One region of the Bariatricus sp. HCP28S3_D3 genome, then DNA from elsewhere that is predicted to be linked to it. Evidence: predicted binding sites of a transcription regulator. Region 1 holds the regulator's gene; the other holds the start of a gene.
The links. Region 1 encodes HrcA, which represses chaperone genes, less so after heat shock. Its sites were predicted from a motif close to TGTTAGCACTCNNNNNNNNNGAGTGCTAACA; they were not measured.

Region 1 (28,278 bases):
AGGAGAGATGATATCCTGTTCTTTTGCAACATCTACCGCAAAGGAAACCAGTGTTGGCGGTACATCAATGTGTTCGAACGTACCGGACATACTGTCTTTACCTCCGATGGACGGAAGACCGAATCCAAGCTGCGCTTTATATGCTCCGAGAAGCGCTGCAAACGGCTGACTCCATCTGGACGGATCTTCGGTCATACGGCGGAAATACTCCTGGAATGTAAAGCGAATCTTCCTGTAATCTCCTCCGCATGCAACAATCTTTGCAATGGATTCCGTCACTGCATATACAGCTCCATGGTATGGGCTCCAGCTTGACAGGTACGGATCAAATCCATAACTCATCATGGTTACGGTATCGCATTTTCCTTTCAGAACCGGAAGCTTCGCAACCATGCTCTGCGTCTCTGTCATCTGATATTTTCCACCATGTGGCATGAAGACAGAACCTGCTCCAATCGAACCGTCGAACATCTCAACAAGTCCTTTCTGTGAGCATACATTCAGGTCCTTCAGTGTATCAAGCCATTTTTCTTTTACATCATTTACTTCTACCTGCTGTACAAGCGGGCTGTCTGCTCTGTTAGGAATGTCAACTTTTACAGTTGTCTCCTGATGTGCACCATTTGTATCAAGGAATGCACGGGAAATATTTACAATTTCCTTTCCTCTCCAGGACAATACCAGTCGCGGCTCTTCCGTTACAACAGCAACTTTTGTCGCTTCCAGATTCTCTTCCTTTGCATATGCAAGGAACTGCTCGGCATCCTTCGGATCAACAACCACAGCCATACGTTCCTGCGATTCTGATATCGCAATTTCTGTTCCGTCCAGACCGGCATATTTCTTCGGTACTTTATCCAGATCAACACGAAGTCCGTCTGCAAGTTCTCCGATTGCTACAGAAACACCGCCTGCTCCGAAGTCGTTACATTTCTTGATCAGTCTGCTGACTTCTTCTCTGCGGAACAGTCTCTGAATCTTACGCTCTGTCGGCGGGTTACCCTTCTGAACCTCAGCGCCACAGGTCTCAATCGATTCTTCTGTATGAACTTTGGAAGATCCGGTTGCTCCGCCGCAGCCGTCACGGCCGGTGCGTCCGCCAAGCAGGATAATGATATCTCCCGGATCGGAAGTCTCACGAATAACAGCACGTCTCGGAGCCGCAGCCATAACTGCTCCGATTTCCATACGTTTTGCCACGTAATCCGGATGATAGATTTCTTTTACAAGGCCGGTTGCAAGACCGATCTGATTACCATAAGAACTATATCCATGTGCGGCACTGCGGACAAGTTTCTTCTGCGGAAGCTTTCCTTTGATCGTCTCTTTTACTGAAACGGTTGGATCTGCCGCTCCTGTCACACGCATAGCCTGATATACATAAGTACGTCCTGACAGTGGGTCGCGGATCGCTCCTCCAAGGCAGGTAGCCGCTCCACCAAACGGTTCAATCTCTGTCGGATGGTTATGGGTTTCATTCTTGAAGTTCACAAGCCATTCTTCTTCAACACCATCTACTTCAACCGGCACAACGATACTGCAGGCATTGATCTCATCAGACTCTTCCTGATCTTCCAGTTTTCCTTCCCTTTTGAGTTTTCTCATCGCCATCAGAGCAAGATCCATCAGGCAGACAAATTTGTCTTCACGCCCTTTAAAGATCTCACTGTGTGTCTGTAAGTATTCTTTATAAGTATCTTCGATCGGAGCACGATAATCCCCCTCCCCAAAGCTTACATCTGTAAGTTCCGTAGAGAACGTCGTATGGCGACAGTGATCAGACCAGTATGTGTCAAGGACACGGATTTCTGTCATAGAAGGATCTCTCTTCTCTTCTCCCCGGAAATAATTCTGAATATGCAGAAAATCTTTAAAAGTCATTGCAAGCCCCAGAGAATCATATAATGCCTTCAGTTCCTCTTCCGGCATATCCTTGAATCCCTCGAAAATCTTAACATCTGCCGGCTCATCGAACTTGGTCACCAGTGTTTCCGGCTTATCAAGACTCGTTTCTCTTGAATCAACAGGGTTGATACAATGAGCTTTGATTGCATCAAATTCAGCATCACTGATCTCACCTTCAATCACATAAGTTGTAGCAGTTTTGATAACCGGAAGCTCATCTTCCTTAATAAACTGCACACACTGGACTGCCGAATCCGCTCTCTGGTCGAACTGTCCCGGAAGGAATTCCACAGAAAAAATACGGTCATTCTCTCCATGTGGAAAATCTTCATGATAAAGAACATCTACCGGTGGTTCTGCAAAAACGCCATTACATGCTCTGTCAAATGTGGCATCCGAGAGATTCTCCACATCATAACGAATCAACACCCTTACATTTGTAACCGATTTGATTCCGAGGTAACTCTTCACTTCATGTCCAAGTTCCTTCGCCTGAACGGCAAATTCAGGTTTTTTCTCCACATACACTCGTTTTACACTGTTCATAATTTCCTCCATTAGTTAATCATATTTTAAACTGCGTGAGGCAGCATAAGTTACTGCATAATCTTATTCTATCACATTCATTTTTATAAGTATAGTCAATATATCTAAACTGTTTTATAAGTTTTTCTAATTAACATTCTCTTCTTTTCTGTCCAATCGTTTACTTATCACACAAACAATAAGAGATCCCAAAAGCATAACAATAAAGATAACAGCAATCCGGATAACCATGTCAAAGAAGAATCCTTCCGGGAGCATTCGTATCATATAGTCATATTCCGGATCGAACATCCACAGATCATTGTCAAAAAACAATTCATGAAAAATCACGAAGCATTTCGTAAAGTTTTGCGAGATCAGAACGCCCAGAGCCACAATAACAACTGCAAAAACCGCGAGTATCCGCTCATACATATACGGTATGATTTTTTTCCAATTTCCTTTGAGCGCAAACAATGCAATAACTCCTGCAATAAGAATAATAAACGTTGCTCTCCTCAGGGATAGTCCACCCAGAAACAGTCCCTGCACATCTTCCATATGCAGTCTATCCTGTTCATTAAAAAAATCCTGTCGTTCCCCTTCTACCATTGTCTCGATACTTAAGACCTCTTCCTTTCCTCTTAGATAAGACATCATATATTCTGTGACTTCCATGATGTCCTCCATTTCCATATCCAGCTGCTCCTCAACTCCGTATTTACTGTATTCTTTTTCATAAAAATCAAAATCACTGTAAATACCGATTTCAAAACTGCTAATCAAAAATATAAAAATCAAGCTCAGAGCAATTACACCACCCAGAAATTTATGAAGCCATGTTTCACCTATAATTTTCCCGTTGTCTTTTCTTCCTGTCGCTTTCTTCATGATTCCATCTTTCCTTTCGATCTCTCTTGTTTTTTTCTTCCACATCTCTTATAATACAAATGAGTTTTATAAGGAGGACTAATAATGGATATTAATTACGAATTATATAAAGTGTTTTATTATGTGGCCGATACTCTGAGCTTCTCAGAAGCATCCAAGCAGCTCTATATCTCTCAATCTGCCGTCAGCCAGTCCATCAAAGCCCTGGAGAAGAAGCTGGATCAGACTCTTTTTATAAGAAGTACGAAAAAAGTACAGCTCACCCCGGAAGGCGAGATTCTTCTTCGCCACATTGAACCGGCGATCCACCTGATCAAGCGCGGCGAGGCTCAGATTCTGGAATCCGCCACCACCGGCGGACAGATCCGAATCGGTGCAAGTGACACCATCTGCCGATACTTTCTGGTTCCCTATCTGGAACGCTTTCACAGAGCTTTTCCAAATGCCCACATAAAAGTGACCAATGCTACATCTATTAAATGTACCGAACTTTTGGAGACAGGTCAAGTGGATTTGATCGTAGCAAACTATCCAAACGCATACCTCGGCAATCTGGTCTCCATAAAAAAAATAAAAGAATTTCAGGATGTATTTATCGCCAATCACGCATTTCGCGAATTGAAAGGACATCCCTTATCCTTAAAGCAGCTTCTGGATTACCCAATCATCATGCTGGACAAAAAAAGCACGACAAGCGAATTCCTTCACTCTCTGTTTCAGAAGCATCAGCTCGATCTCGTCCCGGAGATTGAACTCAGCAGCAACGACCTGTTGATTGATCTTGCAAGCATCGGTCTGGGGATCGCCTTTATCCCGGATTATTGTTTTCCGTTAAAGTCCGACGATCTCTTCATCGTTGAGACTACCGAAAAACTTCCAAAAAGACAGCTTATTGCCGCCTATAACGAACATGTTCCCATCTCAAGAGCGGCTCAGGCTTTTCTTAATTATTTTGACGAACCTGTCATCTCCCAAAATCCTGATACGATCTGACTTTTAGGCATTCTGGCTATCCCAGAATGCCTTCACTTTCTCCTCCACATCTTCTAAAACGCAGGCTCCACAATCCTCCCATTCTCTTGGAAATATCTCCCGGCACCGGCGCTCCCGAAACCGTTCATCCAAAAGGAGAATCACACCTCTGTCCTCTTCCGTCCGGATTACTCTTCCTGCTGCCTGCAGCACCTTATTCATTCCCGGGTACAGATATGCATAGTCAAATCCCTGTCCGCCGTCTTTGTCAAAATAATCCTTGAGAATCGCTCGTTCACTGCACACCTGGGGAAGGCCGGTACCAATAATAAAGGCACCGATCAGTTTTTCTTCCGCAAGATCAATGCCTTCCGAAAAGATTCCTCCCATCACGCAAAAACCGACCAGACTTCCTTCGCGCACTTCCTCAAATGTTTCCAGAAAAATCTCTCTTGCTTCTTCGTTCATATAGTGAGATTGCAGAATACACTCCGTCTGACCATCTCCCATCTCGCACCGCATTTTCTCAAAAGCATCATATACAGCTTCCATAAATTGATAGGATGGACAAAACGCCATATAGTTTCCCTGCTTCGCGCGAACAGTCCGCCAGATATATTCCGCATATCGCTTATACATATCTTCCGTTCGCTTCTTATATCGTGTACTGACATCCGTTCCGTTTAGTATCAAACGTCTGCTCTGGTCAAATGTAGATTCCGCATAGACCGCATAATTATCCTTGTCCGTGCTCAGCAGCTTTTTATAATACTGTATTGGCAAAAGCGTTGCCGAAAAAAAGATCGTACTATTCCCCATATCCAGATATTTCTGGAGATTTGCCGCCGGATTGACACAGAAAAGCTTCAACATAAATCTCTGATCCTTCTGCATTTGCGAATAGATCACATAATTTTCATCCAATGCCTCATAAATACTGATGAAGGAACGAATCGAAAAATAAAAATCCCGGACAACATCCGCCACGTTCCTGTCCTGACAGTTCTCCAGGAACGTTTCAATCCTCGGCATGAGATTCATTAATTTCAGGTAAATATGGGAAGCACTGCTCACCACCCGATAATCTTCACATTCCTTCTTCATTGCCAGTAGAAGCTTATTACACTCATCCAACCTTTTCGCAAGTTTATAATCAAGCGTCTTCACCAGTTTTTTCACATTCAGAAAATCTTCTTTGTAGATCTCTGCACTGTACATCTGTCTTCCGCGCTCGACAAGATTATGCGCTTCATCAATCAGAAAAATATACTCCCCCGATACTCCTTCGGAGAAAAACCGCTTCAAATGTGCATTTGGATCAAATACATAATTATAATCACAGATCACAGCATCTGCCCATGTGGATACATCGAGTCCCATCTCAAACGGACACACACAGTGCTTTTTCGCCTGTTCTTCCAGCGCTGCTCTGCTCATCTCGTCCGTGGAAGTAAGCAGTTCGTACACCGCGTCATTTACACGGTCAAAATGTCCTTTTGCGTACGGACAGTATTCCGGATTGCATTCCGTCTCATCGCAAAAACAGATCTTCTCCTTCGCCGTCAGCGTGATCACCTTCATTTTCAGTCCCTGCTCTTTCAGGATTTGAAACGCCTGCTCGGCAACCGTTCTTGTGATCGTCTTCGCCGTCAGATAAAAGATCTTTTCCCCCAGCTCCTCCCCGACTGCTTTCACAGCCGGAAACACTGCCGATAACGTCTTTCCGACACCGGTCGGTGCCTGAATAAACAGTTTTTTCTTTCTCAGGATCGTACGATAAACGGATGCCGCCAGCTCTTTCTGTCCTTTCCGGTACGAAAAAGGAAACTGGACTCCTTTTGCAGATGCGTTCCGCTTTCTGCGCCATTCCACTTGGAATTTCGCCCATTTTTCATATTTCATGATCAGTTCATCAAACCACAGTTTCAATTCTTTGCAGTCATAGGTATAACAGAATCTCTTGATCTCCTCTGTATCCATCTGGCAGTACGTCATCTGCACACCGATAAAAGAAAGGTCTCTCTGCTCTGCATACATCCAGGCATAGCATTTCGCCTGAGCAAGATGTACTCCCACCGGCTCTTTGATTTCATCCAGCTCACAGAGTACTCCTTTAATCTCATCAATTGTCACTACGTCCGCCTCTTCCAGAATCCCGTCTGCGCGTCCCTCCACTTTCAAGCAGAAACCGTCACATGGGATCTCCTTTTTCATCGACACCTCCGCGTGATATCCCGCACCCATGCTTCGCTGAATCTTTCTATGGATCTTTCCACCCATCTGCATGGCTTCGGCATCCAGAATTCCTCCTGTTCGATTGTCAATATCGCCTTCCCGTAAAATGAATTCTACCAGATTCCGGACCGATATTCTGATCACCGGCATTTCCTGTTCCATCTCATTATCTCCCGATTCTTACATTCTTTCTATATCTTAACACGAAACAGAATCGAGAAAAAGCATTACGTGATATTTTCACTCCATTAATTCTGGAACTCCACGATATTTTTTCTGTACCAGATCGGCAGATGCTGTCTCTGGCGCACATAACTCTCGCGCTCATTGATCGAGATACTCTCAAAAAACCCTTTCCATAACTTCTGGATTTCCATCTCCGATTCGGACAAACGTTCCAGTATCTCCATATCCGCCTCGATTCCAGAGATCAGGAACCAGCTCTTTCTTGCCTCATGTACCGCAAAAACCTCATGTGTACCGTCAAAGATTAACCAGTTTTCAAGTGGCAGCCGATCTGCAAAATGCGGTGCGATACACGCAAGTATCTGACTTTTCGGATCGATTCTGGCAAATAGTATTCCGCTTTCCAATTCCTTAAAACGCAGAAATTCTTTGAAATAATGTGCTTCATTGGAAACCTTTCTGCTAAGCGCAAATACTTTCTCTACGGAAGGACTGGTTAGATTTTCCATGATCCTGGTACTATCCTTCAGCCTTCTGGCCGCAAACATCGTCCCCAGTATCGCATCTCCTTTGGCTGGATCAGACGAAAGAGCCGCATGATACAGTTTCCAATATGCATCCATCCCAAGGTGGTTCTTGATCATCTTCTCAACCGCGATCACCTTTTCTTCCCTTTCCTCACACTCCGTGTATTCACAAAACAGCTTTTGTTCAACACTGCCTTTAAAAGCAATTCCTGCATCCCCAGTTTCTCTTCTCTCCTTCCAGGCATCATACACCGCCGAAAAAATCCCGGTGATATCATCATGACAGACATAGATTTTCTGCACATTTCCCACTTCCTTCCACAGCAAACGAATCTCCTGAGAATCTCACATCATCAAATAACGACAGCTGCCTGTAATTCATCCCAATCACAGAATCCGGCAACCGTTCTTTACCGTCCAGAATATTCCTTGTTATATAATCCTGATCCATACGCACCGGATACATCATCTTGCCACTGCACGTAATAAAATACAGTGCTCTTTTCAGCACGACTCCCATTTTCTTAAGATCCGCAAAATCAACCGTCCCAAGCCTTCTTGCCTTTACGATCCGGGACGCCGACCGGTATCCAATCCCCGGAACTCGAAGCAGCATGTGGTAGTCCGCCCTGTTCACCTCAATCGGGAACTCCTCCAGATGGCGGACTGCCCAGTCACATTTAGGATCCATCAATACATTAAAATTCGGATTCTCTTCATCCAACAATTCATCCACATGAAACTGATAGTAACGCAGCAGCCAGTCCGCCTGATATAACCTGTGTTCTCTCAGAAGCGGCGGGCCACTATCTGTTTTGACCGGAAGCGCTTTATCTTCGTTCACGGGAACAAACGCCGAATAAAACACTCTCTTCAGTTCAAACTTCTGATAAAGTGCCTCCGTCACCTGCATAATCTGAAAGTCAGTTTCTGGAGTTGCTCCGATAATCATCTGCGTACTCTGCCCTGCCGGCACAAACTGCGGAGCATGCCGGTATACTGTCAATTCCTGCCTATTTTCTTTTCGCTTTTCCTGCACCAGCCTCATGGGAGTCAGGATATTCTTCCGACTCTTGTGCGGTGCAAGAAGGCGAAGACTTTCTTGCGTTGGGAGTTCCAGGTTCACACTCATTCTGTCTGTAAGATATCCCACCTTCTGAATCAGTTCCTGACTCGCCCCCGGAATGGCTTTCACATGGATATAGCCCTGAAAATTACACTCTTTTCTCAGCTTATACAGCGTCGCATAGATCAATTCCATTGTATAATCCGGACTCTTTAAAATACCGGAGCTCAAAAACAATCCCTCTATATAATTACGTCGATAAAACTCCATCGTCAGCTTACAAACTTCATCGGGAGTAAAGGAAGTACGGATCACATCATTGGATGAACGGTTCACACAGTATTTGCAATCAAAAATGCACTCGTTGGTGAAAAGGATCTTAAGCAGTGAAATACACCGTCCGTCTGCCGAAAAACTGTGGCAGATTCCTGCTTTCTCACAATTCCCCATACCGGTTCCGTCTCCTTTCCTGTCCACACCGCTGGAAGTACACGCCACATCATACTTTGCTGCATCCGACAGTATATTCAGCTTCTCATACAGGTTCATCTCCGTCTGGATCCGCACTTTTCATTCCTCCTTATTCTCCGTTCTTCGATCTTTGAGCATTTGCAAACTTACGTTCCGAACATTTGTTCTTTTATATAGTAACATATTCAAGTCGATTTATCAATATCTGAACCATATTTTTCTCATATGCGAAGCAACTAAAAAAAAGACGCTCCACATTACTGTGAAACGCCCCATTTTTATCATTGCCGGACTCCTACTGGAATCTTTCAATAATATTTGTCAGATATTTATTTTCAGCCTCATAGAACTTCTCCTGTTCTACGATTTCAGCCAGCTGAGGATCAATCGGCATTTTTCCAAGCACTTCTGTTCCAAGATTTTCCGCGATCTCATCAATGTGGCTCTCTCCGAAGACGGAAATCCGCTTTCCGCATTCCGGGCATTCCAGATAACTGTAGTTTTCTACAATTCCAAGAACCGGAATATTCATCTGTTTTGCCATATTGTATGCTTTCTCCACAATCATCTGTACCAGATCCTGCGGTGATGTGACGATCACAACTCCATCGACAGGCAAAGACTGGAAAACGGTCAGCGGTACATCACCGGTTCCCGGCGGCATATCGACAAAAAGGAAATCCAGATCTCCCCACATTACATCTGTCCAGAACTGAGTTACAACCCCCGCAATGATCGGTCCTCGCCAGATCACAGGATCAGACTCTCTCTCAAGGAGCAGGTTGACGGACATAATCTTAGTTCCGTCTTTAGCAATACATGGGAACATACCTTCTTCATTTCCGACTGCACTTTCGTGCACTCCATACATTTTCGGTATAGACGGTCCTGTGATATCGGCATCCAGGATTCCGACCGTGTATCCCTGGCTGATGGCAAGCCGTGCAAGAGATGCAGTCACCATAGATTTACCGACTCCGCCTTTTCCGCTCACCACGCCGATTACTTTTTTCACCTGTGAATACGGATTAGCCGGTGCTTTCATATCTTCTTTCTTGCTTTTACACGAGCCTGCGTGCGCACAGGAAGAACACGCCTCCGGTGAACATCCGCTGTTCTGCTCTTCTGCCATAATTCTCAACCTCCAAAATATATATTATTCTTCTACCACAGCAATGACTTCAACTTCGCAGAGAAGGTTCTTCGGAAGCGTCTTTACTGCAACACAGCTTCTTGCCGGTTTTGATGTAAAGTATTTGCCATATACTTCATTAAAGGCAGCGAAGTCTCCCATATCACTTAAGAAACAAGTCGTCTTTAAAACTTTGTCAAATGAACTTCCTGCTGCTCTTAATACCTCTCCAAGATTCTTACAAACCTGTTCTGTCTGCTCTTCAATGGTAACAGCCTCGACCGTATTTGTCTCCGGATTGATAGCGATCTGACCTGCAGAATAAAGGATGCCATTGTGTACATATCCCTGTGAATAAGGTCCTAATGCTTTTGGTGCTTTCTCAGTTGCTACTGGTTTCATAATCTCGTCTCTCCTTTTCCTGGTATTTTCTATGAAAATGCCGTTTTATACTATAGTTTTTGAGCTCTCGTCAAGCCCCCGGAACCATAGTACTAGAATACCATAGCTTTCGGGAAAATCCAATCCTTTTTCCAAATAATCTGTAACTAATCCATTGCCAGTTCTTCCTGCTCCCTCGTTACATTTTTGATCCATTTATACCCCAGGAAACGCTTGACAGTGATCGGCACCTTGATCACTTCGTCACTCATCAGTAATACATAAACCACCGGAACACTGGCCCGAAAAACGAACGCTGCGATCGCTCCGAGCAGGATGGAACAGCACCACATCGTAGTTGCATCCAGACGAAGTCCGAATCTGGTGTCTCCCCCCGAGCGGAACACCCCCACCACAAGTGTTGTATTAATAGCCTGACACAGCGCGAAATAAGACATAACAAAAAACATAAACATCAGGTAACTCTTTGCTTCCGGAGAAAGTGTCATAAATCTGCTCACTGCCGGAGCCGAAACCAATATGATCCCCGCGGCAATGAATCCAGTGATGACACTCAGAACCGCAAATCTTCTGCCATATGCTTTCGCGAGCTCATACTGTCGCTCTCCGATCGTTTTCCCCAGATAGATTGCCGTCGCATTCGAGACACCGAAAACAACCACTGTGGAAAGTTCTCTTACCACCTGCACAACAGAATTTGCCGCGACTGCTGCACTGCCGAGATGTCCGATCACCGCCGTATTGGCAGAGCTCCCCATTCCCCATACCAGCTCGTTCAAAATAACCGGAGTCGCGTAGAACAAAAAGTCTTTCAACAGCACTTTATCAATGTTCCACATGTCGCTCAAATGAAAACGGACCACTTTATTTCTGAATTTTGCATACCATATTACAATCATAAGTCCAAGGATTCTTGAAATCAAAGTTCCGATCGCCGCTCCTTCAATTCCCATCTTTGGGAATCCCATAAGCCCGAAGATCAACACTGCGTTGACTATAATATTCACTATAAGTGAAGCACCGTATACGACCGTCGCGATTACGACCCTCTCAATGCTGCGCATAATATACAGATAGACCTGAGTTGCCGCCATGATTACATAAGAAAGCGCAACAATCCTCAGATATTTCACGCCTTCCGCAATGACTTCCGGGTCATTTGTATAGATCCGGAGTAGTGTCTCAGGGATCAGTTCGGCTGCCAAAGCGAAAGCCAATGCTCCGCCAATACCGATCAGCATGCCCATCCCCAGGATTTTTTCAATCGTCCGGGTATCCTTTTTCCCCCAATACTGCGCAGTCAGCACCGTAGCTCCTGACGTAGTTCCGAACAGGATCAGCGTCATGATGAACTGAATCTGTCCGGCAAGCGATGCTCCGGAAAGGACCTTCTCCCCAACCCGTCCCAGCATAAATACATCGGCTGCCTGAACCCCGACATTGATCAGGTTCTGCAGCGCCATCGGAATGATAAGCAGACATACCTGTTTATAGAAATTTTTCCAGTTAATATCCATCTTATCTTCCGTTTGCCGACTGAAAGATTTGATAAACATCGTTTACATCTAACTCCTTTATTTTCGATAATTTTACCGTTCCGCCTTTGGTTGCGTTCATTGCCAGTTCCATCAAAGTATCATCACTGAGTGTCCCGATTTCAAGCTCTTTCAAATTCACCGGCATTTCCAGGCTGCGGAAGTAATCCACCGTTTTCCGGATTGCCTCCCGCGCTGTCTCCACAGCATCTTTTCCCTGAATTCCCCACACTTTCTGACCGTAATGGCAGAAACGATCCACATCATATCGATATACATACTCTGCCCAGGATCCCCACATTGCAGACAAAGTCGCCCCATGTGCCAGATCATATTTCGCTCCGAGAGCATGTCCGAATTTATGCACACAGAAATCTTTTTCTCTGCCAAGCCCCGTCAGATCATTATGCGACAGACTTCCGCACCACATAATCTCACTCATCGCATCATAATCCTCTGGATTCTTAAATCCTTTTATTCCATTTTCGATCATGACCCTGAGAAGCCCTTCTGCGATTTCATCTGTCATCTGGTTTTTCTGATTAGGAATGAAGTATCGTTCCAACGTATGCATCATAATATCCACAACTCCACATGCAATCTGATATGGTGGCAGAGTAAATGTCAGTTCCGGATTCATAATCGCAAATTTGGGGCGGTTAAATACCGTGGTAATTCCACTTTTTTCCCCGGTCTCTTCATTTGTCAGAACAGAAGATGAGCTCATCTCACTGCCGGCTGCCGCAATCGTAAGTACACATCCCATCGGAAGAGACCGGGTAAGTGGCACTTTCTGCGTCCAGATATCCCATAGCTTTGTTCCCGGATTCGCTGCCCCATGTGCAATTGCTTTCGCCGTGTCGATCGAACTGCCTCCACCAACGGCCAGGATAAAATCCGCCCCGAACTCCAACGCCTTCTGAACTCCCCGTTCCGCATATGCGAGTCTCGGATTCGGTTTCACTCCGCCAAATTCTTCATATGTAATTTTCTCTTCTCGCAGAGCATTTTCAATCGTTTCCAGAAGACCGCTTTTCACGACACTTCCTCCTCCATAAACGATCAGCACTCTGTGTCCGTTCCATTTTTTCACTTCTATTCCCGCCTGAAGATGCGTCTTGCTTCCAAACACAATTTCAGTAGGTGTATATTGTGTAAAATTCTGCATTATTCTCCTCCGTTCTAAGATCGTCGCAGATCTTACCTATATTCTGTTGTTTTATACAATCATGGGAAAATCAGGACCGATTCCAGTTCATACTTCTATTAGAAAAAAGAAATGATTCTGTTCGATTTTTCCGGAGAAAAGAATTGCTTCTCTTCTTTCCGGAAAACGAACAATGGCAATATACATTCACTAACTACTATATAATTCTACAGCCAGATCTTACCGGTTGTTTCACCGTTGATTACATAATATACAGCGTAATCTTCCGGTTTGATATAGAGTTCCATGGACTTGATGTCTGATACTTTGTGTTTTGCCTTTGTCCATTCTTTCTTAACTGCCGCAACCATATCTTTCGTATTTACTTCTTTTTCACCATACTGCAAAACAATTTCTGTCTTGATTTCTTTCTTAGTTGCCTCTTTTCTTGTCTTAGCTGCTGCTTTCTTTACATCTTTCACAGTCTTCTCTACAGCTTCTTTCACGTCTTCTACCTTCTCTTCTGCCATTTTTACCGCTTCTTCTGCCATAGCTGCTGCAGCTTCTTTTACTTCTTCTGTCTTAACTTCTACAGCTTCTTTTACTTCTGCTGCATTAACCGGGGCTTTTGCTTCTGCTGCTTTTACATTCTTATCAATTACTGCTTTAGAACGTTTGCTTACTCTTGCCATATTTAAATATCCTCCTCGATTCTAAGTTACTGCATGTTGCCACATAACAAAGTACAAAAACCGAAAAAATTTTCCTCGGAATTTGCTTACCGCGATATTATACCACAGAAATTTCAAAAAGTCACATTGATTCCCAAGATATATTTGACTTTCAGCCTTTTTTAATGTAGAAATTTTTCTCAATTTTACTGTATTAATTATGCAAATTGTGCTATAATATTTATATTGCAAAGAAAGGAAGGTAACATTATGGTATTATTGGTTGGCATTATCGCAGTTGCAATCATCGCAGCTATCGTTACCGCCTGTGTTACTTCAGTAATTGGTGGCATCGCCGGCAGCGAATTGGAAGAAGAAGAATAAAAATATGCGTTTCATGTGGGATGTTCACACGAAACGCATATTTTTTATTCTTCCAATTCTTCTAACTTTTCCTTCACCTTATCCATGAAGCCTTTTTTCTTATTCTTTGTTTTTCCTTCGGGTTCTTCTTCCTGATTCAAAGAATTCCCTGTCAATTCATCAAATTTGCGAAGTGCCTCTTTGGCCTCTGCACTTAATTTTTCCGGTGTCTGAATCACAAGCGTGACATAATGATCTCCACGTACCTGCGGATTTCTGAGTGAAGGAACACCTTTTCCTTTCAGACGCACTTTCGTATCGGTCTTTGTTCCCGGTTTTATATTATAAAGCACATCGCCATCAATCGTCTTAATTCTTACGTCACCACCGAGCGCTGCCTGTGCAAATGTAATCGGTGCTGTTGAAAACAGATGTACATCCTGTCTCTGGAAAATCGGATGCCGTGAAACAGTAACCTCGACCAAAAGATCTCCTCTCGGACCTCCATTCACCCCAGGTTCTCCCTTTTCGCGAATCCGTACGCTCTGTCCATTATCAATACCTGCCGGAATAGAAACCTTAATCTTCTTTCGACTGGACGTATATCCTGTTCCGCCACAATCCGGACATTTTTCGCGAATAACCTTACCTGTTCCCTGACACTCCGGACAAGTCTGTACATTCTGTACTGTTCCGAAGAACGACTGGGATGTATAGACTACCTGTCCTTTTCCACCGCATCGGCTGCAGGTTTCCGGACTTGTTCCCGGTTTTGCCCCGGTACCGTTACATTTACTGCACGGATCTTTCAACACAACCTCCAGTTCCTTCTCACAGCCAAACACAGCCTCTTCAAATGTAATTCTAACACCTTTTCGAATATTTGCCCCTTTCATAGGACCGGTATTGGCACGGCCTCCTCTTCTGCCTCCGCCAAATAAATCACCAAATATATCGCCGAAAATATCGCCGAAATCTGCGCTGTTAAAATCGAATCCTCCGAATCCCCCGGCTCCGCCGGCACCTCCTTCAAAGGCGGCATGTCCAAACTGGTCATATTGACGACGTTTTTCGGGATCACTCAGTACTGCATATGCTTCAGAGGCTTCTTTAAACTTTTTTTCGGCCTCGGCATCCCCCGGATTCATATCCGGATGGTATTTCTTGGCCAAAGCCCGATATGCTTTCTTCAATGTCGCCTCATCCGCATCTTTGGAGACACCAAGGACTTCATAGTAATCTCTTTTTGATTCTGCCATAACCCTACCTCATCACTTCTACTTTTTCGTATGCATAGCAACAAATCTGCAAGACGGATTTACCCGCCTTGCAGAAAATAATTTTGTTAAACAAGAACTTAAACTTCTCTATAATCTCCGTCTACAACGTCATCTCCGTTGTATCCTTCCGGTGCCGGTCCTGCTTCCGGAGCCGGTCCACCCTGTGCTCCTGCTGCGCCGGCTGCAGCACCAGCCTGCTCATAAACCTTTGTGAACAGCTTCTGTGCACTTTCCATCAGTTTTTCTTTTGCAGCCTTGATCTCAGCGACCTGAGCATCTGTCATTTCATCGCCTGCTTTTGCAAGCAAATCTTTCAGAGTCTGAACATCAGCTTCTACTGCGCTTCTGTCAGCAGCATCGATCTTGTCACCAACTTCTTTCATTGCTTTCTCGGTCTGGAATACCATTGCGTCTGCGTCATTCTTGGTGTCAATTGCTTCTTTACGCTTCTTATCCTGTGCTTCGAACTCAGCAGCTTCTTTTACTGCACGATCGATATCTGCATCGGACATATTAGAACCTGCTGTGATCGTAATATGCTGTTCTTTTCCTGTTCCCAGATCTTTTGCTGATACATTTACAATACCGTTTGCATCGATATCAAATGTAACTTCGATCTGCGGGATTCCACGCGGTGCCGGCGGAATTCCGTCCAGTCTGAACTGTCCGAGGGACTTGTTGTCTCTTGCGAACTGTCTTTCACCCTGAACAACGTTGATATCAACTGCTGTCTGGTTATCTGCAGCAGTAGAGAAAATCTGGCTCTTCTTGGTCGGGATTGTTGTATTTCTCTCGATCAATCTTGTAGCAACACCACCCATTGTCTCGATGGACAGTGACAGCGGAGTTACATCCAGAAGAAGGATGTCGCCTGCGCCGGCATCTCCAGCCAGTTTACCGCCCTGAACGGATGCACCAAGGGCTACACACTCATCCGGATTCAGAGATTTGCTCGGTTCTTTGCCTGTGAGACGTTTTACTTCTTCCTGTACAGCCGGGATACGGGTAGATCCACCTACCAGAAGTACCTGGCCAAGGTCAGACGCTGTGATACCTGCATCAGACAGTGCACGTCTTACCGGTTCTGCTGTCTTTTCAACCAGTTCATGAGTTAATTCATCGAATTTAGCTCTTGTCAGGTTCATATCGAAATGCTTCGGTCCTTCTGCTGTTGCAGTGATGAACGGAAGGTTAATATTAGTTGTTGTTGCAGACGAGAGCTCTTTCTTTGCTTTTTCAGCTGCTTCTTTCAATCTCTGAAGAGCCATCTTATCTGTAGAAAGATCTACACCTTCTTTTGCCTTGAAATCTGCAAGCATATAGTCTGTGATCTTCTGATCGAAGTCATCTCCGCCAAGTCTGTTGTTACCTGCTGTAGATAATACTTCGATAACGCCGTCACCGATCTCAATAACGGATACATCGAATGTACCACCGCCAAGGTCATAAACCATGATCTTCTGTTCTTTTTCATTGTCCAGACCATAAGCAAGTGCTGCCGCTGTAGGCTCGTTGATGATACGTTTTACATCAAGACCGGCGATCTTACCGGCATCCTTGGTAGCCTGACGCTGTGCATCGTTGAAATATGCCGGAACAGTGATAACTGCTTCTGTAACCTTTTCTCCAAGGTATGCTTCTGCATCTGCTTTCAGTTTCTGAAGAATCATAGCTGAAATTTCCTGCGGAGAATATTTCTTTCCGTCAATGTCAACTTTATGGTCTGTTCCCATTTCTCTCTTGATAGAAGAAATTGTCTTTTCTGCGTTTGTAACTGCCTGACGTTTTGCAGGTTCACCTACCAGACGTTCTCCTGTTTTTGTAAATGCTACGATAGACGGTGTTGTTCTTGCACCTTCTGTATTTGCGATTACAACCGGCTGACCACCTTCCATAACCGCTACACAACTGTTTGTTGTACCTAAATCAATACCAATGATTTTGCCCATTATGAAGACCTCCTAATATTTTAAAAAATTTGTTTACTTACTTTGTTTATATAGAGTATATCTGCATCTTCATGTGTAAATATACAAACTATTTCATTCATTCTGCTATTTTAATTAGCAACCTTTACCATGCTGTGTCTCACAACACTTTCACGATACATATATCCTTTCTGGAATTCCTCGACCACGACATTCTCTCCGGCCTCTTCATCTTCAATATGCATCACTGCATTATGAAAATCCGGGTTAAATTCCTGTCCGACCGCCTCAATCGGTTTCACACCGATGCCTTCCAGTGTTGTCATAAGCTGCTTGTAGATCTTATCCATTCCCTGCACAAACGGATCTTCTTTGTTTTCCTCAGCTACAGACTGCAGGCCGCGTTCAAAATTATCAACGACCGGAAGAATCTTTTCCACGATATCTTTTGCACCGATCTCATACATGGCTGATTTTTCTTTCTCAGTCCGCTTTCTGTAATTATCGAATTCTGCCATCTGTCTGGTAAGCTTATCTGTCAGATCTGCAATCTGCTCATCCTTCTTGTCTTTTTTATTCTTTTTTTCAAAAAGCTTTGATTTTTTCGGCTCCGCAGTTTCTTCTGTTTTTTCTTCTTCCTTCGCATCTGCTTCGCCGGCCTCTTTGTTCTCACCTTCCCGACTTTCTTCGGAATCCTCTTCCTTATCATTTTCTTTTTCAGCAGCTTCTTCTGCTTCCGCTTCCATGGCGGCTTTCTTTGCCTCTTCCACTGCTTCTTTTACCATTTCTTCATTACTCATCTGATTATCCAACGGTTCTGCCACCTTTCTCCTTTCATAGTCCGGATGTTCTAACCATCCCTGTGGAAAATCTCATCCAGTTCCGCCATCAGAGTCTTTAACGTCTTCATTACATGTTCGTAATCCATCCGCTTCGGTCCAATGATTCCAATGGTCCCCTGCATACCCTCACCAAGCTCATAGGTCGCTGTGACAACACTGCAGTCCTTCATCTTCTCCACATTGGATTCATTTCCGATATAGACCTGAATGTCTTTATTCTCGCTGCTGGCCATCGTCTTTGATACCAGCGCTGCCAGCTGCTGCTTTTCTTCGAAAGCACTGATAATCTCCTGAGCGCTCTGCTTATCGCTAAGCTCCGGATATTTAAAAATATTCGTTGCGCCGCTGGTGTAAATCTCCATGTCATCATCAAGCTGTATCACATTCGCCACTGCATCCAGCACATTACTGACCACTTCACTGTGAATCCCTGCCTGTTCCTTCAGTCTGGCGATCATTCCGAGATTGATCTCTTCCACCGACAGTCCGATCAGTGCCGTATTTAACAGCATATTCAGTTTCAGCAATGCTTCGTTATCCAATGGCTCTTCCAGTGTAATAATCTGGTTCTTTACGATATTTCCATCCATCACAATGACGACGACCAACTGGTTCTCATCTACCTGTGAAAGCTGGATGAACTTCAGCTTATTCCTGTTATATACCGGAGAGGAAATCATCGTCGCGTAATTGGTGTTCGTTGCCAGTACTTTCGCGACCTGCCTTAGGAGCTGATCCATCTTATCTGACTTCTCCAGCATCTGTTCCTTGAGTTCTGTGACCTCCTGCTCTTTCTGGCTCATCAGCATATCTACATACCATCGATATCCTTTATCAGATGGAATCCTTCCCGCCGATGTGTGAGGCTGCATGATATAACCCAGTTCTTCCAGATCCGCCATTTCATTCCGGATCGTTGCAGAGCTTAAGTTCAGATCCGTATACTTGGAAATCGTTCTCGATCCCACCGGCTCTCCGATGTCTAAATAATTCTTAATGATGGCATGAAGGATTTTCGTTTTCCGCTCACTAAGTTCCTGTATAGACTCCATCTGCACCCTCCTTTGTTTTATTAGCACTCGGTATATTCGAGTGCTAACATCATCTTCGCTTATTAATGTATCACTCCCAACACGCTTTGTCAACCCACTTTATAAATATTTCATAGTTACACTTTTTTATCGCAAAAGGACTGCCATATGACAGTCCTTTTCTCAAAACATAAACTCCACAAATACCGTATTGCTCACATCGATTCCCTGTTCTGTAAGCGCGATACGGTCCTCATGTTCTTCTATAAGATGCATACCTTTCAGTTTCCGGATCGGTTTTCCGTAGACCGCTTCGATCCCGGTTCCAAAGGCTTCCTCAAATTCTGTTTTCGATATGCCTTCCGTCATGCGCAGTCCGAGAAACATGAATTCCTCCATCTCATCTTCCAGGCTGAGTTTTTCTCCGGAAAATTTTTCTTCAAAATTATCCCTGTATTCCGTCATCTTTTCCGGATTACTGTATCTTGCCCCTTCAAAAAATGTGGCGGCACCCACGCCGAACCCCAGATACGGCACTCTTCTCCAATACCCGCAGTTGTGCCTGCATCGGTATCCGGGCTTTGCATAATTGGAAATCTCATACCGCTGATATCCCGCACCGACGAGGATCTGCTCTGTCTGATGATACATCTCCCGTTCTTCCTCCTCCGTAGGAAGCGCAGGCCACGGCAGATTTGCACCCTTTCTTTTCTCACATCCCGACTCCGCCCTTTCTTCCCGTCCTGCATCTTCCCCGTACCTGTCATAGAATAAAGTTCCGGGTTCGATGATCAGACTGTATGCAGAAATGTGCTCCGGCTCCAGAGCCGCGACTGTTCTCAGTGTTTCGGTCCAGCTCTCCGCCGTCTGACCCGGGATCGCCGAAATCAGATCAATATTGATATTGTCAAATCCGCACATCCTCGCACTCCTATAGGCCTCAAGGAATTCTTCATAAGTGTGTATCCTTCCAAGCATCCGCAGTTCTTCATCATGGACAGACTGTAGTCCGATGCTCAGCCGGTTCACACCGGCATCTTTATACGCTTTCAGTTTTTCATCCGTAACCGTACCGGGATTCATCTCCATAGAAATCTCCGCATCCGCAGAAATGTGATATTGATCCCGAACCGTATCAAGAATCATCCGGAACTGGTCTCCGGTAAGAAGAGAGGGAGTCCCTCCTCCAAAGAAAATGGAAGAGACCTGATACTCTTCCACTTTTCCTGCATTTGTCCTGATTTCCTCACACAGAATCTGTACATATTCTTCCCGCTCTTTCTCGCCTGCGGGCGCTGATAGGAAATCACAGTAGGCACATTTCTTCAGGCAGAACGGAATATGAATGTACAGTTCCAAAGGCTTGCCCGCCCCACCTGATATTTGTTTTCTTTCCATATTATTTCTTATCATCCAATTTCAGAACACTCATAAATGCTTTCTGCGGAATTTCTACATTTCCCACCTGACGCATACGTTTCTTTCCTTCTTTCTGCTTCTCCAGAAGTTTCTTCTTACGTGTGATATCACCGCCGTAACACTTCGCAAGAACATCTTTACGCAGAGCTTTGACCGTCTCACGCGCAATGATCTTGCTTCCGATCGCTGCCTGGATCGGGATCTCGAAGAGCTGTCTCGGGATCTCTTCCTTCAGCTTTTCACACATCTTTCTTCCCCGGTCATAAGCGCTTCCTGCAAATACAATGAAGGAAAGTGCATCGACTTCTTCTTTATTAATGAGAATATCCAGCTTGACCAGCTCGGACCTCTCATACCCGAGAAGTTCATAATCAAAAGAAGCGTATCCGCGTGAACGGGATTTCAGTGCATCGAAGAAATCATAGATGATTTCATTCAAAGGCAGGTGATAGTGAAGCACCGCTCTTGTCTCTTCGATATATTCCATTCCCTGGTACACGCCCCGTCTTTCCTGGCACAGATCCATGATCGCGCCGATGAATTCCGATGTTACCATGATCTCCGCTTTGACGACAGGTTCTTCCATATATTCAATCTCCGCAGGGTCCGGCAGATTAGACGGGTTGGTAAGCTCGATCACCTCTCCGTTTGTCTTGTGTACTTTGTAGATAACTCCGGGCGCCGTCGTAACCAGGTCCAGATTGTATTCCCGTTCCAGACGTTCCTGAATGATCTCCAGATGGAGAAGTCCCAGAAAACCGCAGCGGAAACCGAATCCAAGCGCCAGTGAAGTCTCCGGCTCAAACTGAAGCGCCGCATCATTTAACTGCAGTTTCTCTAGCGCATCCCTCAAATCCGGATATTTGGAGCTGTCCGCAGGATACACTCCGCAGTACACCATCGGATTGACCTTCTTGTAACCCGGCAGCGGCTGATCGCAGGGGCTCTGTGCATTCGTCACCGTGTCACCGACACGCGTATCCTTCACGTTTTTCAGACTGGCTGTAAAATATCCTACCATCCCGGCTGACAATTCTTCACAAGGAATAAACTGACCCGCTCCGAAATATCCCACTTCCACGACATCCGCCGTTGCCCCGGTCGCCATCATTTTGATTGGTGTTCCCTTTGCAATGCAGCCTTCCTTGATCCGGCAGAATACGATGACCCCTTTATACGGATCGTAGAGTGAATCAAAGATCAGTGCCTGAAGCGGGGCGTCCGGATCTCCCTCCGGTGCCGGGATCTTCTCCACGATCTGTTCCAGCACTTCTTCCACATTCAGACCGGTCTTTGCAGAGATTCTCGGTGCATCCTGTGCTTCAATCCCGATCACGTCCTCAATCTCTTCAATCACACGTTCCGGTTCTGCACTCGGAAGATCCACCTTATTGATAACAGGCATGACATCCAGATCATGATCCAGTGCGAGATATACATTTGCAAGCGTCTGTGCCTCAACCCCCTGAGCGGCATCCACAACCAATATCGCACCGTCACACGCGGCGAGACTACGGGAAACTTCATAATTAAAATCCACATGTCCCGGAGTATCGATCAGATTGAAAATGTATTCCTCCCCGTCTTTTGCCTTGTAGACGGTGCGGACTGCCTGGGACTTGATCGTGATCCCTCTCTCCCGCTCCAGGTCCATGTTGTCCAGTACCTGTGCCTGCATTTCCCGGCTGGTAAGAAGGCCGGTCATCTCGATGATCCGGTCTGCCAATGTAGATTTCCCGTGGTCGATATGCGCAATTATACAAAAATTCCGAATTTTCTTTTGATCCATATGCATAGCCCTTTTTTCGTCTCCTTATCCTATCTTTCTCATATCCTGTCTGTATATTATGATACCTTTGGTTTTTTCCGGCTGTACTGTACCAGAAAGAGCTCGACCGACAGGACATCTCCCATTCTTCCTGTCTTGACATTCTCCTCGGTCTGCACGCCCGCCTCGACGATCTGCCGAAGCTCTTTTGCGGAAAACGCCTGTGCCTGTGCCCGGTATTTTCCCACCAGGAACGGCATGATCCCGGCTTTGGATGCCATCTCTTTGGATGGAACTCCCTGATTTTCCATTTCCTTGATTTCCATCAGAATGCGGAACTGTCTGGTCAGCAGATACAGGATCCGCATCGGCGGTTCTTTCAGCGTCAGCAGATCATAGTAATAATCCAGCGCTTTCTTCTGTTCCTTGTTCGCCACCGCATCCACCATGTCGAAGATGTGGTTTGTAATCTGGGTCGTACAGATCGCGTCTATGTCCGCCACCGTGATCTCCGTATGATTCAAGCAATAGCAGAACAACTTTTCCAGCTCTTTCTGGATGTTCTCCATGTCATTGCCCACCTTGTCCAGGAAATATCTGGCGGCAGATTCCGTCATATTCTGATTCTCTTTTTTTACCATACCGAGAATCCAGCGCACCAGAGTCTTCTCATCCTGGCGTTTCAATTCTACGATCCTTCCTCTGTCCTTTACTGCCTTGTACAGCTTGCTTCTCTTATCGATCTCCTCCTCGACAAAGATCAGAAACGAAGTCTGAGGAATCTCTTTCAGATACTCTGCCAGTTCCGGCACCGAGCTCTTGAAGAACCCGGTATTTTCCATCACGATCAGTCTTCGCTCGGCAAAAAACGGCATCGTTTCGGCAAGGTCGATCACCTCCCGGGGATTCGTGTTTTTCCCTTCATAATACGCATAATTCATGGTATCTCCTTCGGAGACCATCGCTTTTACAAAACGATCCCTGTACTGTTTTTTCAGATAAGCCTCCTCCCCGTATAGGAGATAGATCTGTTTAAATTGTCCGGTTTTTAAATCTTCATTCAAACTCTTCATGGTCTCAGTATACTATATTTCTCCCCGTCTGTACATAATTTCACTGCATGTCCGTCTTTCGTATTATATAAGCTGACGCCCCAATTTGCAAGTCTTTCCAGCACTTCTTCGTGCGGATGCCCATAGCGGTTCTTCTCTCCGGCCGACACCCAGGCAGCATCCGGCCTTGTTATTTCAAGAAGTCTTTCCGATGTCGCATTTCTCGATCCGTGATGCCCGACTTTCAGCACTTCGAATCTGTCCGAAAGCTTTTTTTGCTCCTGAAGTTCCCCAATCCTTGCCGACACCGTATCTTCTGCGTCATTTTCCAGATCACCGGTAAATAGCATATCAAATCTGCGATAGCGAAGGGCAAGGACCATGGAGGCTTCATTGCCCGGCTCCGGCATCTCTTCTTTCTCCTTCTCGTCTCCCGGCCAGATACAGAAAAGCTCCATTTCTCCTTCCCGAAGAATCTGCCCCGCTTCGACCGTGTAGACCTTTGCCCCGTATTCTGTGGCAGTCTGTGCAAATTCATACAGTTTTTCATCCCAGAAGCGTTCCCCGGGAAGTACGATCCGTTCGATTCGGATCCCGTATTTCTGTCGTTTCAGCATTTCCTCAATTCCTCCAAGATGATCGATATCCCCGTGGGAGACCCACACATAATCCAGCTTCCCGACACCTTCGGATTTCAGAAACGGTTCGATCCGGTATTTCCCCACATCACTCACTGTGCTGCTCCCTCCGTCGATGAGGTATGTACCACCTTTCGGTCCTCTGAGGAAAAATGCATCCCCCTGTCCAACATTCATCATATAGATTTCCAGCTCTCCCGCCCTGCCGTGAGGGAACCCCATGAGCAAAACCGCTGCCAAAATTCCTGTATAAGCGGCTTTCTTCTTCCCGAATCTAAAACATGCCAACATGACGGCCAGTACCATATAGTATGCCAGAATCTGCACTGTCCCCGGTCTTCCTGCGACCCATCTCGCACCCGGGATCTCCAGCATGATCCTGCTTCCTTCTTCATAAATTCCAAGAATCAGACCGCTTATTCCATAGGAGATGCGTGCCGGCCACAGTCCCCCAGAAACTACCGTTCCAGTCAGGATCCCTGCGAAGCCGCATGCGAGCACGATTCCCGCAAGCGGAACCGCAAGCAAATTCCAGAATATGGAATAAGGACTGATTTCATAATAATAATACAGCATGATTGGAAGCACTGCCAGCTGAACCGACAGCGACATTTTTATGGTGCGTTTCCATTTCGCCTCCCCTTCTGTCTGCCAGAAGGGCAGAATCAGGTAGACACCGAGCACGGCGCCGAAGGACAACAAGAATCCCGCGTCAAAGAGCTGCAGAGGATTGAACGACAACATCAGCAGCATGGCCGTTCCCGCCGCCGTCAGTCCGTCGTATTCCCTTCCCGTCACCTCTGCCCCCATACGGATCAGAAACATCACGGCAGCTCGGACTGCCGATATACTCCCTCCTGTCAGCACCGCGTACAGGATCAGAACCGCACAGCTTCCTCCCGCCGCAAAAGTCCTTGTAAAAGAGGCATGTCTCAGGATTTCGTATATTCCCATCCCGACAAAAGACACATGAAGACCCGAGATCGCCAGCAGATGCCCGATTCCGCTTTTCTGATAGTTTTCCCTTACCTCCTCATCCATATACGCACGGTCTCCGAGCATCATGGAGCACAAGACTCCGCCCTTTTCTTCGCCGAGATACGCAAGAATCTGCTCTGCCGTTTTCTCCCGAATATCACTCATCCATTCAAGAAGACGGTATTTCCATCCCGCTTTTCCCGTAAATGCCCGGATTTCTTCAAGCCTTGCCTGTTTCAGCGCTCCTGTTATTCCCTGTTTTCGATAATAAAATCTTTGGTTAAAATTCCCCGGATTCGGGGCATTCTGAAAGAAAGAAATGGTTCCAGACACCCGGATATACTGCCCGTATTCCGGAACCCGTTCCTCCTGCCCATTTGATAAATAGACCAGCAGATTATCTTCTGCCTCAATTTCTGATTCGCCTTGTTCCTGCATTCTGATCCCTTTAAGGTACAGAATCCAGATGTCTTCTTTTTTTGTTTTCCGATAAATCTGACCGCAAAGCCTTACCTTATCTCCGTCTGAATACAGCCTTTCAAACTCCGATTCTCCCAGAACCGGAAAAATCCGGCTCCCGCCCAGATAAAACATAAGAGCGATCACTCCTGCTGCCACACATGCCGCACAGCATATTTTTCTATGTCTCAAACTGTTATTTTTCCTCCACAATATCCAGATTTCTGCTAAGAGGCTCACTCAGTTTGATACTTTCCTGGAACATGACATTGCTGTCACCGTTAATCGCAATCTGAACACGACTTACCGAACTACACTCCGTCACGGAATTTACGATCGAGTAGATCACCGTCTCCGGCTGCACGCCCGGCGTCGTATTCTTCAGACCTTCATTAAAATTCAGATAACAGATCCCGTCTTTGATCGAAGTGCCAAGGAGCTTTGTCCCTTTCGGGATCGTGGCCTGCAGATCATTGCCTGTGGGACCTTTGATCAGCTTCTCCACAATGACTCTTTCCTTCGCCTGATTCGAATTGTAACGGACATCCATCTCTTCTTTCACCAGCGCAGAGCCGTCACTGTTTGCAAAGTACAGGGTCAATACCGTGTCCTGAAAAGAATTGATCGCCGATCCTGTATTCTGTACAAAATCTTCGGCCTGGAGGAATCCGTATTCTTCTCCCGAGCGGTTCGCAAGCGGTTTCTCATCCACATAGAACGCAACCTGATCCACCTCGTCAATCTGCGTAAGGGAACGTACCAGTGCCGCCCGACAGAGCACTTCCTGAACCGGATCCATGTCCGCATACGCTTCGTTAAAATAAAGCAGCAGCTTCTCGTCTTCAAGGACATAGCGCTCCAGATCAACATCATTCGGGATCGCCGGCTGCTCTTCAATCGAGTCATCTGCCGCCTTCAGATCTTCGATCATCTCGTTCACCGCTTTATCACTATCTTCCGTCTCTCCCTGGTACGCCGTCTCCACAAGACCGGTGCCATCCTGGTTGATCCGGTACAGCTTATACGGAGAATCCGCCTCATCCTTCCTTTTGCACCCGGCCGATGCCAGAATACCCAGGACAAGGGCGACATACAAAATGATTTTCTTCCTTCTTCTCATTTCCATCCACTTCTTTCTGTTTCCCACTGCCTCTCTACTGGGCAATGTAGGTGAGCGGGATCCTGACCGTAAATGTCGTCCCCTCTCCCGGCTCGCTGTGCACCTTAATCGCTCCTCTGTGCATGATCACCGCGTTGCGGGCTATAGAAAGGCCCAGTCCGGTCCCTCCGATTTCTCTGGAATGCGACTTGTCCACCCGGTAAAACCGTTCGAATATATGCTCGGTATCCTCTTTCGGAATTCCGATTCCGGAATCCGCAACTTTCAGATAGAAATACTTGTGATCCGCATTCAGCTCAACATGAACCCAGCCGTTCTCCCTGTTATACTTGATTGCATTTTCAACCAGATTGGAAAGCGCAAGCGAAAATTTCACTTCATCCACCTCTGCCGTAACAGAGCGAAAGCTCTCATACACCAGTTCCACATTCTGGCGTGCCGCCAGAGGACGCAGCCTTTTCAGAATCCGCTCCACCAGCTCGTTGATATTCTGGCTCTGCACGTTCAGGCCGGCGCCTTTTTTGTCCATCTTAACCAGTTCCAAAAGATCATTGATGATTTTATTTTCCCGCTCAATCTCTTCTGAGAGGTCTCCCATAAACTCCTGATACAGCTCCACCGGCACATCCGGCTGTGCAAGAAGTGAATCTGACAGAACCTTCATGGATGTCAGCGGTGTCTTCAGTTCGTGAGAGACATTGGCCACAAATTCTTCCCTGGAAGCATCCAGCAGCTTATAGCGGTCCCACAGCCTGTTAAATGCCAGTGAGATCTTCTCCGTCTCATTGTATGCATCTTCATGAAGGTAATTATCTCCGTATCCGGATGCCATTTCCTCGATCGTCTTTGACATCCTTGTAAGCGGACGCACCAGAAAAGAAGCCGATAATCCTGCGGCAAGAAGGACGATCAGGAAGATCGTCAGAGATGCAAGATACGCCTTGCTCTCCAAAGCCGCCAGTTCATCCCGGATCGAATCGGTGGACACACTGACCAGCATCATGCCGGGAACACGCCTGTCCCCGGAACTCACGATCGGCGTCGCCACCTCGATATAGCGGTTCTTTTCATCATAATTGTTGCTCTGCTCTCCGCGAAGACAGCGCACCACATCCGTAGATATGATCGTCTTCCCTTCATCCAGATTATATGTATCTTTTACGATACGGAATTCATCATTGATGACCATGACCCGTCCGCTGACAATATTGGACAGCTGCGTAAGCTCAGCATTGATAACCTCGGAATCTGTATGTTCCAGATAATTAGAATTGATTAACTGATTGCCCAGAATCGTACACTGATTCTGAATCTCTGAAGTGCGCACAGATACCAGTCTCTGTTCATATCTTTCCAGAATCGCGCTCTTTAAGAACAGGCACGTCAGAATCGTACATACGCCCATAAGCAGTACAATGCGCACTCGCAGACTTTTTAAAAACTTTGGTACAAATTTTAATTTAACCCCTGAAATAATAACCAACTCCCCACTTCGTATAGACATATTTCGGGTCACTCGGATTCACTTCAATCTTCTCGCGCAGTCTCCGGATATGGACATCCACCGTACGTGCATCTCCCGGGTATTCATATCCCCAGACAATATTCAAAAGATTCTCTCTGCTGTACACCTTATTCGGATTCATCGCAAGAAGTTCCAGAAGATCGAATTCTTTTGCAGTCAGGTTCAGTTCCTTCTCTCCGGAAAATACTCTCCGGCTCTCGCAATCGATCC
Region 2 (5,434 bases), on a different contig from region 1:
TGCTTCTGTTGTAAGAAGGGTTGCTGCTACACTAACCGCATTGGCAAGTGCATTCTTGGTTACTTTGACAGGATCAATGATTCCTGCTTCCATCATATCTACATAGGTTTCGTGAACCGCATCGAATCCGATTCCTACTTCACTTTCTTTCACTTTATTGATCACAACTGCACCTTCCAGTCCGGCATTGTCAACGATCGCATAGAGTGGCGCTTCCAGAGCTTTTGCAATGATTTCTGCTCCGGTCTTCTCATCACCGGTCAGTGTTGCCGCAAATTCATCCACTTTTTTCTGTGCATGAATGTATGCGGAACCGCCTCCGAAAATAACTCCTTCTGCTACCGCTGCCCTTGTGGCATTCATGGCATCTTCCATACGATATTTTGCTTCTTTCATCTCGGTTTCTGTTGCCGCTCCGACACGGATCACTGCAACACCGCCGCCCATTTTTGCGATACGATCCATCAGTTTCTCTTTATCGAAATCGGATGTAGTCTCTGCCATCCGTCTCTTCAGATTTTCGATTCTAGCTTCTACATCTGTTTTATTTCCGGCGCCGTCTACGATCGTTGTATTTTCTTTTGTTACCTTTACAGATTTTGCACGGCCTAACATATCCATTGTTGCGTCCTTAAGCTGGATTCCGATGTCTTCCATGATAACCTGTCCGCCGGTAAGCGCCGCGATATCCTGCAGCATTTCTTTCCGGTTATCACCATAACCAGGAGCTTTCACAGCAACCACTTTAAGTGTTCCTCTGAGACGGTTTACGATCAATGTCGTAAGGGCTTCTCCTTCTACATCTTCTGCAAGAATCAAGAGCTCTCTTCCTTCTCTCATAATATTTTCAAGAATCGGAAGGATATCCTGAATATTGGAAATCTTACGGTCTGTCATCAGGATGTAAGGATTTTCCATATTGCAGACCATCTTTTCCTTGTCGTCACACATATATCCGGAAAGGTATCCGTTATCAAACTGCATACCTTCTACTACATCGATGTCCGTCTGCATTGTTTTGGATTCTTCGATGGTGATCACACCGTTCTCACCGACTTTTTCCATTGCATCTGCAATCATTTCACCGACTTCTTCATTTCCTGCGGAAATGGCGGCAACTTTTGCAATGTGTTCTTTGCCGGTTACCGGGCGGCTCATTTCTTCCAGAACAGAGACAGCCACGTCGGAAGCTTTCTTCATTCCTTTTCTAAGGATGATCGGGTTAGCTCCTGCTGCGATATTTTTCATTCCCTGATTCACCAAAGCCTGAGCGAGAACTGTTGCGGTCGTAGTTCCGTCTCCTGCGATATCGTTCGTCTTGGTAGCAACTTCTTTGACCAGCTGTGCTCCCATGTTCTCATAACGATCTTCCAGTTCAATCTCCTTCGCAATAGTAACACCGTCATTCGTAATCAGTGGTGTACCGTAGGACTGATCCAGAACCACATTCCTTCCTTTTGGTCCAAGTGTTACTTTTACGGTGTCTGCCAGTTTATTGACACCTGTCTCCATTTTCTTTCTTGCATCAATGTCATATGTAATATCCTTTGCCATGATTTATTCCTTCTTTCTTACTTTCTCAAATTCAATCTGATTTTATTCTTTTCTTATTCAACGATTGCAATGATATCATTCTGTGATACGATCACATATTCTTCGTCGTCCACCTTGATCTCGGTTCCCGCATACTGGGTACAGATGACTCTGTCTCCTTCCTTGACCTGCATCTCTTTTCCGTCTGTCCCGGGGCCGACTGCAATGACAACTGCTGTCTGTGGTTTTTCCTTGGCACTGTCTGGCAGGATGATTCCAGATTGTGTCTTCTCTTCTGCTTCCTGATGTTTCAAAACAACTCTGTTTCCTAATGGTTTTAATCTCATAAAAAATAACCTGCCTTCCTTTTTGTTAGCACTCTTTTGCGTTGAGTGCTTAGATTGTTTCCAAAAATATATTACTTCTTTTTCGAAGTAATATATTTTATTTTTAAACTATTTATTTTTGAATTATTATAGCACTTAATTATTGTTTGTCAACAGAGTTTATAGATTTTTTATAACTTAAATTTCATGTAACTAACGAATAAAATTCGTAGCCTGCTTTGCTTCTTTCTCCGGCAGACCATACTTTTCTTTTCCGAGTGCAATAGATTTCATAAGGAAGCTCATGTTGCGTGCCAGTGTCCTCATGCTCTGGAGTCCTTCTGCATCTCCTGCTGCTTCTCCCGGCAGGCGTCCGTGAATGCTGTTCCAGTACTGACCGGATGCTACCGGCATTCCGCTGATCGTGAAATACTTATTCAGCTCATCAAATGTGGAGGAGAGCCCTCCTCTTCTGGCTGCCACGACACTGGCTCCTACTTTCATGGTCTTGTCGAACGGAGTGCTGTAGAACAGACGATCCAGGAACGAGATCAGGGTCCCGTTGGCAGACGCATAATAAACAGGGCTTCCGATCACAAGTCCGTCACACTCTGCAAACTTCGGTGCAATTTCGTTAACACAGTCATCAAATACACATTTTCCTAATTTGGAACATCCGCCGCAGGCTGCACAGCCGCGGATGACCTGATTTCCGACCTGCACGATCTCCGCTTCGATGCCCTCCTGCTCAAACACATGTTTCATCTCGTTTAATGCGATAAATGTATTTCCTTCTTTGCGCGGGCTTCCATTGATCAATAACACTTTCATTTTGTATTTCCTCCTTTATGATTATTGTTTTTTAACATACGGTTCATTAAATCCATTATATCAGTTTTCAGAACGATTTGGCTATGTAAGATTTTCATTTCTTTGCATCCACAGGTACAGCACAACACAGATCACAACCGACACCAGGGATCCGGTCGCTGTTGCCAGCCCCATCGGGAGCAACGTATTCGGGAAATACCTGGATGCCAGATAGGCAAGCGGAACCCGGGCACATACGATCGAGATCGAATTGTGCAGGAACGAAAAGGATGAACGTCCATATGCGCAGAAATATCCGCTGAAACAGAAATGAATTCCGGCAAATACGCAGTCCCACACATAGCCGTGCATATATTCGCTGCCGAGACGGATTACCTCGGTATCTGTTGCAAATAGTCCTACAAACCATCCCGCGGCAAACTGCATGACAACCACTGTGGCAAGTCCAAAGGAAACACACATCGTGATGGCATACCACAATGTCTTCTTCGCGCGGTCATGTTTTCCGGCACCGATATTCTGTGCCGCCAGTGCCGAAACGGTTGACAGCATGGAAGATGGAACCAGGAACAAAAAGCCAATGATCTTCTCCACAATTCCCACCGCAGCCGCATCATTTAACCCTCGCTGATTCACGATGATCGTTATAATGATGAAAGAAATCTGTATGAAACCGTCCTGCAGTGCAACCGGAATTCCTATCTTAAGCAATTGTTCCATGATCAGTTTCTTCGGACGAAAATAAGATTTCTTCATCACAATACCGCTCTGCCGCTTTCGAATGATACACAGGGATACGATCACACTGATCGTCTGGGAAATCGTCGTTCCAAGTGCAGCTCCCGCCGGTCCCAGTCCCAGACCACCGATGAACAGATAATCCAGAATGATATTTGCCACACAGGCGACTGCCACAAAGCACATCGGGCTTCTGGAATCCCCCATCCCGCGGAAAATGGAACTGATGATATTATAGGCTGTGATGAACGGGATCCCGATAAAGCAGATGGTAAGATAGAGGATCGTCCCCTGCACCGCTTCTTCCGGCGTGGACATCACCGCAACAATCGAGCGGACCAAAAGAAGCAGGATGACGGTGAGTGTCACCGATACTCCCATGAAGAGCGTGATCGTATTTCCGATCGCCATTGACGCCTCCTCTCTCTTCCCGGCCCCGACCGCTTTACCGATCATGACCGTGGAGCCCATGGCAAGACCTACGATCATGACTGTGATCATATGCATGACCTGGCTTCCGATGGACACCGCCGTTGTGCTGGCCACACCGTTATATTGACCTATGATAAATAAATCTGCCATTCCATACAGTGTCTGTAAAAAATAAGATAACAGGAAGGGCAGTGAAAAAGATAAGATCGTTTTAAATACGCTTCCGTTTGTCAAGTTCTTTTCCATTTCGGACACCTCACATTCGTAATCATACAAAACGATTATAAACGCTTTGATACCATTTGTGAACTGCGTATTTTAGCTTTCTTCCGTTCCTTATTGCCAGACTGTTGCAATTAACTTTGGTTTACAGTCTTTTCCTAAATTCTTCTTTTTGGTATAATTAGTCTGTTCAGAATAAGTTATAGGAGACATTTTTTATGAATCAGAATTATAAATTTACCATAGCCTACGACGGGACCCGCTATTCGGGCTGGCAGAGTCAGGGCAATACCGATGCAACGATCCAGAGAAAGCTGGAAGCCGTGCTTTCCAGAATGACCGGCTCGTCCGTGGAAGTAACGGGTGCAGGCCGTACCGATGCCGGTGTGCACGCAAAAGAAATGACCGCAAATGCTGTATTGGACACGGATCTATCGACTGCGCAGATTCGGAAATACATGAATCAGTATTTGCCCGCCGACATCAGTATACTGGAAGTCCATGAAGCATCACCGCGCTTCCACAGCCGCTACATGGCTGTCGGGAAAACATATGAATACACCTGCTATGCCGGACCTGCCAAGCCGGTATTTGACCGGAACTATGTCTATATACTCGACCGGAATCCGGATATTCGAAGCATGCAGAAGGCTGCCGCATATCTGACCGGTCAGCATAATTTCAAAAGCTTTTGTGGAAATCCCAGATTTAAAAAATCAACCGTTCGCACGGTTGATTCTATTCAGATCGTCCAGAAAGGACCTTATATTATATTTACTTACCACGGCGACGGATTCCTCCAGAACATGGTCCGCATTCTGACCGGAACCCTTCTGGAAGTGGGTTTCGGAATGCGACAGCCGGAAAACATGAACGACGTGCTGGATGCCGCCAGCCGCAAAGCAGCCGGATTTATGGCACCGGCCTGCGGACTATGCCTGGTTAAAGTGGATTATCAGTAGATTGCCGCTTTGGAGCAAGTACGCCGAATCGTATTTGAATTTATTATCTTTCCTGCCCGGTGACCTGCTCCCAGGCTTCCTCATCGAATTCTCTGTCCTTGAAATAGAGTTTTCTGTCCGCTTCGGTGATCTTTCGGATGACTCTGCACGGGTTCCCGGCCGCAACGGACCAATCCGGAATGTCTTTCGTGACCACGCTTCCCGCTCCGATCACGACATTATCCCCGATTGTGACACCCGGACAAATCACGGAATTTCCGCCGATCCAGACATTATTTCCGATGTTCACCTCAATCCCGTATTCGTATGCCGTATTTCTGGTATCCGGATGGATTGGGTGCCCGGCAGTATAGATCGCCACATTCGGAGCCATCATGCAATTGTCTCCGA

Region 2: ACTNB3_RS06410 (co-chaperone GroES) is a predicted target of HrcA. The motif match lies at 1,904-1,934, and genes of this name have one in related genera.

What each region holds. Positions count from the first base shown of each region.
Region 1 is NZ_JBQHTK010000003.1:109,629-137,906, forward strand. Features, by position in the region: gene ACTNB3_RS04080 (phosphoribosylformylglycinamidine synthase) at 1-2,451, opposite strand, end outside; gene ACTNB3_RS04085 (TIGR01906 family membrane protein) at 2,578-3,321, opposite strand; gene ACTNB3_RS04090 (LysR family transcriptional regulator) at 3,406-4,314, shown strand; gene ACTNB3_RS04095 (ATP-dependent DNA helicase) at 4,318-6,690, opposite strand; gene ACTNB3_RS04100 (TIGR03915 family putative DNA repair protein) at 6,777-7,544, opposite strand; gene ACTNB3_RS04105 (putative DNA modification/repair radical SAM protein) at 7,519-8,856, opposite strand; gene ACTNB3_RS04110 (P-loop NTPase) at 9,074-9,910, opposite strand; gene ACTNB3_RS04115 (Rid family detoxifying hydrolase) at 9,935-10,312, opposite strand; gene ACTNB3_RS04120 (MATE family efflux transporter) at 10,459-11,868, opposite strand; gene ACTNB3_RS04125 (iron-containing alcohol dehydrogenase) at 11,831-13,015, opposite strand; gene ACTNB3_RS04130 (DUF6465 family protein) at 13,222-13,686, opposite strand; gene dnaJ (molecular chaperone DnaJ) at 14,094-15,287, opposite strand; gene dnaK (molecular chaperone DnaK) at 15,386-17,257, opposite strand; gene grpE (nucleotide exchange factor GrpE) at 17,368-18,060, opposite strand; gene hrcA (heat-inducible transcriptional repressor HrcA) at 18,087-19,130, opposite strand; gene hemW (radical SAM family heme chaperone HemW) at 19,293-20,507, opposite strand; gene lepA (translation elongation factor 4) at 20,509-22,323, opposite strand; gene holA (DNA polymerase III subunit delta) at 22,374-23,369, opposite strand; gene ACTNB3_RS04170 (DNA internalization-related competence protein ComEC/Rec2) at 23,366-25,615, opposite strand; gene ACTNB3_RS04175 (GerMN domain-containing protein) at 25,620-26,543, opposite strand; gene ACTNB3_RS04180 (sensor histidine kinase) at 26,578-28,047, opposite strand; gene ACTNB3_RS04185 (response regulator transcription factor) at 28,004-28,278, opposite strand, start outside.
Region 2 is NZ_JBQHTK010000006.1:196-5,629, reverse strand. Features, by position in the region: gene groL (chaperonin GroEL) at 1-1,554, opposite strand, end outside; gene ACTNB3_RS06410 (co-chaperone GroES) at 1,608-1,880, opposite strand; gene ACTNB3_RS06405 (flavodoxin family protein) at 2,073-2,690, opposite strand; gene ACTNB3_RS06400 (MATE family efflux transporter) at 2,772-4,106, opposite strand; gene truA (tRNA pseudouridine(38-40) synthase TruA) at 4,301-5,044, shown strand; partial or broken gene ACTNB3_RS06390 (DapH/DapD/GlmU-related protein) at 5,088-5,434, opposite strand, start outside.